DNA from 4 places in the Lentibacillus halophilus genome. Region 1 is predicted to be linked to each of the others. Evidence: riboswitches for the same ligand, from Rfam matches in the RefSeq annotation. Region 1 holds a riboswitch; each other region holds the start of a gene.
What was found. Region 1 has a riboswitch for S-adenosylmethionine ahead of ACZ5Q7_RS08870 (Na+/H+ antiporter NhaC family protein). Riboswitches for the same ligand answer to the same signal wherever they lie in the genome.

Region 1 (3,186 bases):
AGCCGATGCTGCTAGGGCGATGTCGCTGTTGACAAAGAGAGCACCTGTCCCACCCATCGACACAATCACATTACTCACACCTTGTTCCACTAATTGCTGCGAGCACGAATGTGCGTCATGCCAATTATGAATCGTGGTATCAAACAGTTCGCCTAATTCTTCCTGATTCGGTTTCATTAAAAATGGCTGCTGTTTAGCAAGCTTTTTTAACCTTGGACCGGACGTATCCACAACAAGATGCACGTGTCGTGTCCGGCATAACTCACCGACTTTTTCCAAAAATGTATCCCGAATACTGTCAGGTATCCGACCGGCAAGCACGACCGTATCCCCCTGCTGTAATGCCTGCAGTCTGGAAAATAATTGCGCCTGAAGGTTTTCTCCGAGAACAGGACCTGGACCATTTATTTCCGTTTCCTCATCGGCTTTTATTTTTACATTAATCCTCGTCGTCGTGCCAGTACGAACAAATTCGGTAAAAATGCCTTCGTTCTGTAAAAATGTCTCTATATAATCGCCGGTAAATCCACCGACAAATCCCAGTGCTGCCGTATTCGTACCCAGTCTTTTTAACACACGGGATACATTGATACCCTTTCCTCCGGGATAGTACGCAACCTGTTCGGTACGGTTTAAGTCGCCGGTTTGAAAGGTCTGCACATAGGTCGTATAATCAATCGATGGTGTCATGGTACACGTATATATCATGGCGACACGCTCCTAACGTCAGTATGATCTTTTAAAGAGTTAAGCATGTGCTCGTCTGTCAACGTCGTGATCAAACAAGCGGCATCTAATTCAGCAACGCCGGCAAATGTCACACTTTGATATTTACTGTCGTCAGCTAGTACGTATTTGCTTCGAGCCAAATTCAATGCTGAACGTTTAACAACTGCTTCCTCGGGATCCGGCGTTGTATACCCATACACTGTATCAAACCCGTTCACTCCGATAAAACAAGCATCAAACCGGTAATTTTCCAGCATTTCCATGGTTTGTGTGCCAATCAAAGCACTTGTTTTTGACTTCATATAGCCACCGGTCATGTAGGTGGCTATCCCATTTTCCGCGAGCGAATCAATATGTGTGAGGCCATTGGTGACGACGGTTACCTGTTTTCCCTTTAAAAAAGGGATCATCTGCATTGTCGTTGTACCGGCATCCAAAAAAATACAGTCGCCTTCCTCAACAAGTGATGCTGCGTGTTTGGCAATCGCTGTTTTTTCTTGATGGTTTTTGGTTGCCTTTTCACCAATGCTTGATTCACTATTTATCTGTTCATGAATGGTCGCACCGCCATGAATGCGTCGCAGCTTATGCTGGTTTTCCAATTCAGTTAAGTCCCGGCGAACAGTTGATTCCGATGCTCCCGTTATCGCGGAAACATCCTGAATAGTAACGGTTTGTTTTTGATTAATTAAATCAATGATTTTTTGATGACGGTCACTTGTAAGCATACGCCACCTCCCCATCATCATCTTTCACGGTCATTATATCGAAAACGATTACAAAAATCAATCAAAAGTATTCAAAATCAATCAACAACATTCATATATCTCTAATAGAACGCGTTGACACATCTGTACTTGTCTATTATACTTTTTATCTACCAACAAATTTCATATATCTTATCCAGAGTGGCTGAGGGATCTGGCCCAGTGAAGCCCGGCAACCTGCTTAATTCATGGCAAGGTGCCAATTCCAGCAATTCGCGTTTCAGGCGTTTTGGCAGATAAGGTGTTCGGACTGACGCCTTCCAAAACGGAGGGCTTTTTTATTTTTCATTAAAAACGTCGGCGCAGATATCCTTTTCGAAATGACATCATTGATCATTCGACGATCTTGATCAAAAAGCCTGAATACACTTGATACAATCATGAATGGGGGTAACGACATGAATTCTTTAGATTTGAACAAGGGACGCGCATCGGCGTTAATACCATTTATCATTTTTCTATTTTTATTTATCGGTTCCGGTGTGGCTAGTGGGGATTTTTATAAGTTGCCGGTACTGGTCGCGGTCTTTATCGCTGTATTGGCTGCGTTATTTATGAACCGAAACATAGCCTTTAACGATAAACTGGATTCCCTGACCAAAGGAGCGGGGCATCCCAATATTATGCTCATGGTCATTATTTATCTCTTGGCCGGTTCGTTCTCCGCCGTTGCTGAAGGGGTTGGTGCGGTCGACTCCACCGTCAATTTGGGGCTGACAATCCTGCCAGGAAATCTACTCATTGTTGGCTTATTCGTCATCGGCTGTTTCATATCCATTTCGATGGGTACGTCGGTCGGTACGGCTGTTGCGCTTGCGCCCATTGGTGTCGGACTGGCTGAGCAAACAGACATGAGCATCTCGCTTATTTTAGGTGCTATCATCAGTGGCGCGATGTTTGGCGATAATTTATCCATCATATCAGATACAACCATCGCTGCTGTCAAAACACAGGCTGTCAAGATGAGCGATAAATTCAGAGTGAATATTTTCATAGCTCTTCCCGCTGCTATCGTGACAGCTGTTATTTTCATTGCTCTAACATGGAATACCGGTGGATCGATCAGTGGCGACCACCCATTTGATCTGATCAAGGTGGTGCCTTATTTAGCTGTCCTTATTTTTGCTGTTGCTGGTGTCAATGTTCTTTATGTTTTAATCGGCGGGATTATTCTTGCGGGGTTGGTTGGTTTTATTTATGGAACTTTCGACGTGATGGGTCTAATGACGTTGCTTGGCGATGGTATGGCCGGCATGCAGGAGTTGGCTCTGTTAGCCATTTTACTTGGCGGGTTGGTTGAACTTATCCGCGTGAATGGCGGCATTGACTTTCTGTTATACACGATCAGCAATCGAATTAACTCCAGAAAAGGAGCTGAAGCTGGTATCGCCGGTCTAGTCAGTGTTTTTGATTTGTCTACAGCTAACAATACCATCGCTATTATCAGTGTCGGGTCTTTGGCCAAACAAATTGCTGAACGATTTGGTGTTGACCCACGTCGCACAGCAAGCGTTTTGGATATTTTCGGAAGTGCCTTTCAGGGGATTTTACCTTATGGTGCTCAATTACTGGCAGTTGCCGGCGTTGCGTCCATCTCCCCCGTTTCCATTATGCCATACTGCATTTACCCGGTCTTACTGGGGATCGCCGGCATGATTGCCATAGCAACAGGATTCCCGCGGTTCTCAGT
Region 2 (3,186 bases), 950 kb from region 1:
AAGCGGATCATTCTTGCTGCTGCCGTTTACTTTGACAAGGCCAGATTAATTGACAATATCCTTCTCGATGAAAAGGGAGACATCATCACCCGATACGACTAGGAGGCAGGCGAGATGTTTCGTACGATGATGAAAAGTAAAATACACCAAGCACGCGTCACAGAGGCGGATCTAAACTATGTCGGAAGTGTAACAATTGACCAGGACATCCTGGATCAACTTGACATGCTCCCACACGAAAAAGTGCAAATCGTCAATAACCATAATGGTGCCCGTTTGGAAACCTATATCATTTCCGGTGAACGAGGGTCGGGCGTCATTTGTCTCAACGGGGCCGCAGCACGGCTCGTACAAAAAGACGATATCATTATTATCATTTCCTACGCGCTCGTTTCAAGTGATGAATTAAAAAGCTATAAGCCCCTTGTCGCCTTTATGAATGACAATAATGAGATTATGGAACTAGTGGAGCAGGAATCGCCATAAACAACGTAGCATACCATACGATTTTATTTAACAATACGTTATCTTTTTCGTGATTTCTGAAATCACTCTGAAAAATAAGAGATGAGCCCGTTTTGGCTCTTTACTGGACTACGTATTTTTCCTTTGCTGTTTGGAGGCAAAAACCGATGATATGATAAAAAGAAAAATCCGGACTGATTCAAAGTTTAAAAGAAACGTTCTAAATCATCATTCGGATTTTTCTCTCACTCTATGCATTATCCCAGCTGCTTCGTCTTCAAGCGTGGTTGATTGCCTTTGAAACCACGCTATTTTTTTACTTTGACGAGCGCTTGCAATTCGTCGACTTTGTCGGCTTTTTCCCACGGGAATAACATGTCCGTTCGTCCGAAATGACCGTATGCGGCTGTGTTTTTGAACATGGGCTTGCGCAAATCAAGCATGCGGGTGATGCCTGCCGGACGAAGATCAAATACGCTGCGAATGGCATCTACAAGGGGGCCCTCATCCACCATACCGGTACCGAATGTATCCACCGAAATCGATACGGGCTCGGCAACACCGATTGCATACGCCAGTTGCACCTCGCACGATTGTGCCAGACCAGCAGCGACAATATTTTTGGCAACATATCTTGCTGCGTATGCGGCCGAGCGATCCACTTTCGTCGAATCTTTGCCACTGAAAGCACCGCCGCCATGACGTGCGTAACCACCATACGTATCGACGATAATTTTTCGTCCAGTGAGGCCGGCATCGCCTTGCGGACCACCGATAACGAAACGACCGGTTGGGTTGATGATGTAATACGTCTTCTCATCCAGTAAATGAGCCGGGACAATCGGGCGAATAACTTGGTCAATCAAATCCGATTCAATCCGTTCGACTGATATGTCCTCGTGATGCTGGGCGGAAATGACGATGGTATCGATCCGTTCCGGTTTGCCATCGTCTGCATATTCAACGGTCACCTGCGTTTTTCCATCGGGACGCAAGTAGTCCAAACTATGTTCTTCGCGGGCATTGGTCAGCTGTTTGGCGAGTTTGTGCGCCAGTGAAATGGATAACGGCATTAATTCTTCTGTTTCATCACAGGCATAACCAAACATGAGCCCTTGGTCGCCGGCACCAATGGCGTCGATTTCCTCATCACTCATGTTTCCTTCGCGAGCTTCCAGGGCGTTATCAATACCACCGGCAATATCGGGTGACTGCTCATCAATGGCTGTGAGCACGGCGCATGTATCAGCATCAAGGCCGAATTTGGCACGTGTGTAACCTATATCTTTAATGGTCTGACGTACAATGGTGGGAATATCGGCATACGTTGTTGTCGTAATTTCGCCGGTAACCAGTACCATTCCTGTCGTAACCATGGTTTCACAGGCGACCCGGGCATTGGGGTCTTTGGCAAGTATTTCATCCAGTATGGCATCGGATATTTGATCACTCATTTTATCCGGATGGCCTTCTGTCACCGATTCCGATGTGAATAATCGACGTTTCATACCCATGCGGGCTTGTCCTCCCTTACAACGTGGTGCGCAACTCTATATGGTTCACGTTTATGATACGGTTTTTGATTGACTTAAACAAAAAAACCTTTCCTGCATCATGAGGAAAGGAATGAAGCCTTTCACTCTTATCATTCAAGGATTCAACCTTGTACCAGATTAGCACCTTTTCACCTATTGTGACGGTTGCCGGGTTTCATCGGGGCTGTCCCTCCACCGCTCCAAATAAGAGAGTATCCGCTCGACGTTTATCGTACCGAATTCCCTATGCGATGTCAACCAATCCTGCTTGCTTTCAACATGAACACTGACAAAAAATTTTCATATAAATATTGTAAAATTAGTATGGACTATTAAGTGAAATGTGTTATACTAATAATCAGATTACGTTGGTGATTGGTTTTCAATATCATGTTAAAAGGCAGGTATCACAAATGAAAACGAAAGAAGACACAATGATTACGAGCGATTTATTGACACACCCGCACATAAAGACAAATTTAGTTGTTTCACAATTGGTTGAAGTGATTTTATCCCGTGAGGAAGGTACTTTAAGTGCAACAGGAGCTGTCAGCGCTCATACAGGCAAGTACACCGGACGCTCCCCGGATGATAAGTATATTGTCCATGACGAAACCAGTGACGATGTGGATTGGGGAAAAGTGAACCAATCCATCGATGAAGCCACCTTTGATCATCTGTTGGAAAAAGTAACGACCTACTTGCGCAACAAAAATGAGCTGTTTCATTTCCGCGGCTTTGCAGGAGCAGATGAAAATTTTCGGCTCCCGCTTCAAGTCATTACGGAATATGCATGGCATAATCTGTTCGCCCGCCAGCTGTTCATCACACCGACAGAGAAGGAATTGGCCGAACATCAGTCGCAATTCACCGTGATATCGGCACCGACATTCAAAGCGGATCCGGAAACCGATGGAACGAATTCCGAAGTTTTCGTTTTCATTTCCTTCAAAAAACGAATTGTGTTGATCGGCGGAACCGAATATGCCGGAGAAATTAAAAAATCCATTTTTTCGGTTATGAACTATCTACTTCCAAAGTCTGATGTATTGCCCATGCACTGCTCGGCCAACATTGGCCATGAAGGGGATGTAGCTCTGTTTTTCGGTCTATCCGGAACTGGCAAAACAACGCTGTCTGCGGACCCGAACCGGCGTCTGGTCGGCGACGATGAACATGGCTGGAG
Region 3 (3,186 bases), 1.2 Mb from region 1:
ACAGGCAGCACAGAAATCATGGCAGAAACGATAAGTGATTCTATAAAGGCAAATAATCACGATGTTGATTTTAAGTCCTTTGATCTTGATCCCATCGATGCCAAAGAAATGGTCAATTATGACGGCATCCTTTTGGGGTCTTATTCGTGGGACGATGACATTCCGTTTGAGGTGGAAGATTTTTATCAGGACATGGACGATCTGGACCTTACCGGCAAATTAGTCGGGACATTCGGATCCTGTGATTCCTATTACGACATATACGGGCCGGCTCTTGATACCTTGGCATCCAAATCGGAAGAACGAAATGCCACAGTATATAGCGAAAAGCTGAAAATCGAATTGGAACCGGATGATCAGGAAATCGAGCATTGCGAAAAATTTGCAGAAGGCTTTTTGCAACAGCTCACAACGTAAAGGTCCTCTTACACATATACGATTCACACAAAAACGCGAACCTGCCGCCATAGGCCTGATTCGCGTTTTTTCATTCGTATCATGCTAGTGCCGTTTAACCAGCCCGCCGGCGTCTTCGTTCAAACATATTGACGAGAATAACACTGGAAAGCGCTATTAAACCGCCGATGATGGACAATAGGCTCGGCAGCTCCTGCAGCCACACCCATGCAATAAGGATAGCAAACACCGGTTCAATATACATCATGCTAGTAACCGCGCCGGCCTTCCCGGACGAAAGCGCAATCGCCCATGTTACATACCCGATGGCTGCCGGAAAAATACCGACATACAACGCTGCAAAATGTGCCTCCAGGGTTGCGCTCTGAACCGTTTCCAGTAAACCAGGTGAAAAAATCAACAAAGGCAATGTTCCGGCCCATGTAAAATAAGCCGTCAGTTCAACTGGTCGATACTTAGGCAATAATGTTTTTTGAAAAACAAAGAATGCTGACGTCGCTATCGCCGACACAACAATCAGCAGCGCACCACCTGATATCGCAAACGCAGCATCCGCTGAACCGACTGTTATCAAAAAAATCCCGATGAAGCCGATACCTAGACCAATCCAGCTAAATAAACTTGGATACTCCTTTAAGGCAAAAACAGCAATAATGGCTGTGAATATAGGAGCCGATGCAACAATCATCGCGGTCGTTCCAGCTGTCACCGTCTGTTCCCCAAAGGTGATTCCGGTATGATAAATTGTAATGCCGATCCAACCGAGAACCAGAATCTTCAGCACATCTTGCTTCGCTGGCAATCGGAATCTCGTCCTAGGCCAAAGCGCATACAACACAAAGGCGCCTGAAGCAATCAAAAATCGAACAAGGACGAGATGACCGGAACTATAACCGCCATGCAGACTGGCACGGATACCTGCAAATGAGGATCCCCAAATAACAATTGTAATAAATGCCATGACCATCGCTTTTTTATTCATAAACATTCCCCCTTGTCCGCTTTCCTATTATACAGGAAATTCCGGAAAAAGCTAAATTGGAAGAAGGCTTTTTATCGGAATAATAGCAACAGTTCGTTCATCTGGTTAACGATTCAGTTTAAAAAAGCCATCCGTGGAACGATTATTTCTTTGATAGCCGCATATACATCTTTTAAATGGGATGCACCGTCTTTTTTCAATTCTTCATTGACAACGACTCGTATTACCTGTAAATTAAACATTACATTTTAATTGAATACCGCTATTTTCTTATCCAGAGAGGTGGAGGGACTGGCCCTTTGATACCTCGGCAACAGGCTTATCGAGCACTGTGCCAATTCCAGCTAAGCGTTATGCTTAGAAGATAAGAAGAGTTCAATAAAGGTTGTTGACCCTCTTCTTATTTGGAAGAGGGTTTTTTAATTATTTAATGACATTTAAGGAGCGATACCCATGACAGATCATCCGTTACATGATGAAACAGTTCTTCCGCAAATCGGAAATCAGAAAGATGAAACACTCAACGCCATCAGTTCACCTATTTATTTATCCACTGCATACCGTCATGACGATATCGGAAACAGCAATGGATACGATTACACGCGAACAGGTAATCCGACACGAGATGTTCTTGAGACGGCAGTGGCAAAGCTGGAAGGTGGTGACACGGCCTTTGCAACCAGCTCTGGAATGAGCGCCATTCAACTCGTGTTTTCCCTTTTTGAAAAAGACGATCATATTATTACTTGCCGTGATGTATACGGGGGCTCTTACCGCTACTTTGAGATTTTAGAGCAAAAACACGGTTTCCAATTTACATATTGGAACGGAGATGATTGCAGCACATTGAGCGAATGGATTCAGCCAAATACGAAAGCTATATTTATCGAAACACCAACCAATCCATTGATGAAACATATTGATATTACCGCTTGTGCGGAAGTGGCAAACAAACATGATATCTGTCTTATTGTCGATAATACGCTATATACACCACTCATCCAACGTCCACTTGACCAAGGAGCAGACATTGTCATTCATAGTGCTACCAAATACTTGGCTGGGCACAATGATGTACTCGCCGGTATCGTCGTCTCTAAAGGACAAGAAATCAATGAAGAACTTGCCTTCCTTCATAATTCCATCGGAGCGACCCTTTCACCATTTGACTGTTGGCTTGTTATAAGAGGGATGAAGACATTAGCACTGCGCATGCGTCAGCACGAACATAATGCTAAGCACGTTATCCAATTTCTTAAGTTGCATCCACTCGTGGAAAACGTTTTGTATCCAGGCAAAGGGGGCATGCTTAGCTTTTTGCTAAAAGACGAAGAACTCGTTCTCCCCTTTCTAAAATTATTACGGTTATTCACATTTGCGGAAAGTCTTGGTGGTGTGGAAAGTTTTATCACTTACCCAGCAACGCAAACACATGCTGATATTCCAGAAGAGATCCGCAGTTCTTACGGTTTAACCAATCAGCTGGTACGCGTATCGGTCGGAATTGAAGATGCCGATGATTTAATCCAAGACCTTTACCAAGCACTGGAATCCTTGCAAACAACGAACGTATAAGTGACGTAATATAAAGAAAAACATCAATCAGTGAAACCAAGGCAGGCTCCTTGTCCGGCATGGACGGGAGCCTGTCTTGTTATCCAGCGCCACCACTCTATGATTGCATGTCATAGCTACTACACTATCATCCATTTTCGAAAATGAAAAATAATAGGCAATTTTCCTATTGGATTTTTTGTTTTTCCATGCTAAAATACTTAAAACATATA
Region 4 (3,186 bases), 1.3 Mb from region 1:
ACGAGGTTGCAGGAGACGTTTTCCTTAACGTTTGCGGACGCGTCATGGCTTATTTCCATATTTTATTTAGCAAGTGCCGCCGGTCAGCCTGTCATGGGAAAACTTAGTGACATGTTCGGGGCAAAGCGCCTATTCATGGCCGGTCTTCTATTAGTGGCAGGAGCGTCTGTTCTGGCCCCATTTTCACCCAATTTCCCTTTTCTTTTGGGGTGCCGGGCGTTGCAGGCCGTTGGCAGTTCGACGCTATTTCCAAGCGGTATGAGCATCGTCCGCTCCTATATTACCCAAAAACAAGGACGAGCGTTGGCCACATTGTCGGTGTTCTCAACGACATCAGCTGCATTTGGCCCGTCCATTGGCGGTTTTCTGATTGCGGCATGGGATTGGCCATCCATTTTTTTGATTAATTTTCCTTTTATTATTCTATCGTTTACGTTGGCCCAGTTTATACTGCCGAATGCCAGCCAGGGAACATTCGAATTAAGTCGGATAGATTTTCTCGGTATTGTCCTGTTCATGAGTGCCATGGTCGGTTTGATTTTGTTTATTTTATCGCTGGAAACCAGTGTTCGCTGGTGGGCCTTTGCACTATTTTTGTTGGGAGCAGCCGCCTTTATTGGTTATGAACGCAAGCAGGATGAGCCTTTTATTGATTTGCAAGGATTGGTGAAAAACCGCAATGCCTTGTTCGTTTATATTCAGTTTATGAGTATCAATGTCGTATATTATTGTTATTTTTTCGGGTTTCCGACGTATTTGCAGCAGGTGCGTGGTTACAGCGAGCAGCACACAGGCTTGATTATGCTGACGCTTGCAGGGTTTGGGGTCGTGACGGCGCCGATTGCTGGACGGCTTATTGATCAATTTGGCTCCAAACTGCCGCTTGTGATCGGTGCATCCCTGTTACTGACCGGCACCGGTTTGCTATTAACATACCATGAAGCATCCCCTTTAGCATGGTTGATGGTTATTATGTCAGTTTTGGGCATGAGTCAAGGGTTTAATAATATTTCAACGCAAACAACCCTTTACGACAATGTGGATCCGGAAGAGACCGGTTCAGCATCCGGTCTGTATCAGACAAGCCGGTATATGGGGGCCATTTTGTCATCCAGTCTGTTGGGTCTTGCATTTAACGCGTATATGGATACAGCTCATCTTCATTTGGTAGCATTGATTTGTTTTGTTTTTTGTTTGGTGATTGTTTTATTGGCGATAAAACTGCCAGCGCGGAATAGGCTGCGGTCAAGTAAGTAATGAGACGAGGTATCCGCTCGGGTCGTTATAAAAGAAAAACGTGATGTTACTATTGACTCCATCGTCAAAACATTGTAAATTATACCGTATAACATTTGAATAAACGAACTTCTTATCCAGAGAGGTGGAGGGATTGGCCCTGTGAAACCTCGGCAGCGGGCTCGTTTGAGTACTGTGCCAACTCCAACAGACGTATGTCTGACAGATGAGAAGAGGAACCATAGCTGTATCAGTCCTCTTCTTATAGTCGGAAGGGGGCTTTTTTATTTTCAATTTTAATATGAACTTTTTTTAATCAATCATAAGTAAACAAATCTGTTTAGAAGGAGTTGAGTAAAATGACAGCGTATGGTGTATGGATGATTATTCTGGCCGTTGGGTATACGATTGCTTTGATTATCGCCGGGCAAATAGCGAAGCGACGCCTGTCCAATCAAGATAGCTATTTTGTCGGCAATCGCACATTTAATAAATGGATTGTGGCTTTTTGCATAACGGGATTGTTTTCCGGGTCCACCTATATTTCTATTTTGGAGTTGTCGTATTTAAGCGGCCTATCGGCTGTATGGTATGGGGTTGCCGAAATGATGCAAATTTTTATTATTGCGTTTTTGATCATTCGCCCATTCCGGAAAAAGATGCTGGTTACCGTGTCCGGCCTGATTGGTGATACTTATGGGCGTTTGGCTAAAGGAGCCGCAGGGGCGATTACGGCGTTTGCTTTTCCGATGTGGTCGGTTGCTACGGCCATTGCATTTGCCTCAGCTCTGCACGTGTTCACGGGAATCTCGCTTGCTCTTTCGGTTGCGTTTACGGCGATATTGCTGTTCGTTTATTTGCAGGCAGGCGGGATGTGGTCGCTGGCTTTTACACAGTCGATGAACATGATTTTATTTGCAGTGATGGTCGTCATTGGGGTGATTGCCTTTTTCATTCATCCAGGGATCGACGGTTTGGTTGCGTTTGCTGACGAACAACCGGCTATGTTCACATTTGATAACGTGGGGTTGCAGGTGATTGTTGCCTGGTTCGGAACCTTTCTTGTCAACGTTATTCTTGCCCAGGCTGCTTTTCAGATGGCGTTGTCGTCCCGGACACCGGAAGAGGGGCAAAAGGGATTGATTATGGCCGGGTTCATGGCTATCCCATTCATCATCGGTGGTGTGTTATTTGGTGTATCAGCCAGCGTCACCATTCCTCAGGCCCAAACAGGTTTGATTGCCATTCCCCGGTATTTAATGGACGTGCTACCAGCGCCGTTAGTTGGCTTGTTTTTCCTCGGTGTATGGGCATGTGCCCTGGGATGGGGCGGACCATGTCAGTTTTCCGGGGCGACCAGCCTCGGTCGTGATGTGAGCCGTTCGATCAAACCAGCGGCAACAGAGAATCAGCTGATCACCTATACGAAAATCTCATTGCTGCTTTTAACGGTCCTGATGATTGCATTTGGCTTAATGCGCACGGAACAATCAGCGTGGTGGAACGTACTCGCCTGGACAATCCGCAACAGTGCCACGTTTGCGCCGGTTATCGCAGCCTTGTTCTGGCCTGTCGTTACCAAACGCGCCGTCGCGGTGGCATTAGTCACAGGATTTAGCAGTGGGTTGCTATGGTACTATCTGGGTGACTGGGATCCGAATGCGTTCTTCTTGCATATCCACCCCGTTTGGATTGGAAGCTCCGTGAATGTCGTCAGCATTACCGTGGTTACCTTGTTGGACCGGCAAGCAAACTGGTTTATGCGTAAAAAAGACCGTCTGGCGTACATTGGTTTAACGGGAGGAATCGTGTGTGCGGTCATTAATGGTATATATTTCTCTCCGCTTTATCAAAACGGTCTGTTCGGTCTATTTCTATTTGCAGCGATTCTTTGTTTCTTTATCACCGTTATTCGATTTATCCGTCCAGTGGAGGAAAAACAGAGGATCA

Region 2: another riboswitch for S-adenosylmethionine. It lies ahead of metK (methionine adenosyltransferase); the one in region 1 lies ahead of ACZ5Q7_RS08870 (Na+/H+ antiporter NhaC family protein).
Region 3: another riboswitch for S-adenosylmethionine. It lies ahead of ACZ5Q7_RS00070 (PLP-dependent transferase); the one in region 1 lies ahead of ACZ5Q7_RS08870 (Na+/H+ antiporter NhaC family protein).
Region 4: another riboswitch for S-adenosylmethionine. It lies ahead of ACZ5Q7_RS00655 (sodium:solute symporter family protein); the one in region 1 lies ahead of ACZ5Q7_RS08870 (Na+/H+ antiporter NhaC family protein).

Annotation. Positions count from the first base shown of each region.
Region 1 is NZ_AP043750.1:1,795,919-1,799,104, reverse strand. Features, by position in the region: gene pfkB (1-phosphofructokinase) at 1-708, opposite strand, end outside; gene ACZ5Q7_RS08875 (DeoR/GlpR family DNA-binding transcription regulator) at 705-1,457, opposite strand; SAM riboswitch class I at 1,626-1,739, shown strand; gene ACZ5Q7_RS08870 (Na+/H+ antiporter NhaC family protein) at 1,895-3,186, shown strand, end outside.
Region 2 is NZ_AP043750.1:2,746,662-2,749,847, forward strand. Features, by position in the region: gene panC (pantoate--beta-alanine ligase) at 1-102, shown strand, start outside; gene panD (aspartate 1-decarboxylase) at 115-486, shown strand; gene metK (methionine adenosyltransferase) at 774-1,979, opposite strand; SAM riboswitch class I at 2,105-2,211, opposite strand; gene pckA (phosphoenolpyruvate carboxykinase (ATP)) at 2,414-3,186, shown strand, end outside.
Region 3 is NZ_AP043750.1:11,884-15,069, forward strand. Features, by position in the region: gene ACZ5Q7_RS00060 (flavodoxin domain-containing protein) at 1-417, shown strand, start outside; gene ACZ5Q7_RS00065 (DMT family transporter) at 512-1,399, opposite strand; SAM riboswitch class I at 1,667-1,770, shown strand; gene ACZ5Q7_RS00070 (PLP-dependent transferase) at 1,853-2,974, shown strand.
Region 4 is NZ_AP043750.1:146,470-149,655, reverse strand. Features, by position in the region: gene ACZ5Q7_RS00660 (MFS transporter) at 1-1,257, shown strand, start outside; SAM riboswitch class I at 1,367-1,469, shown strand; gene ACZ5Q7_RS00655 (sodium:solute symporter family protein) at 1,596-3,186, shown strand, end outside.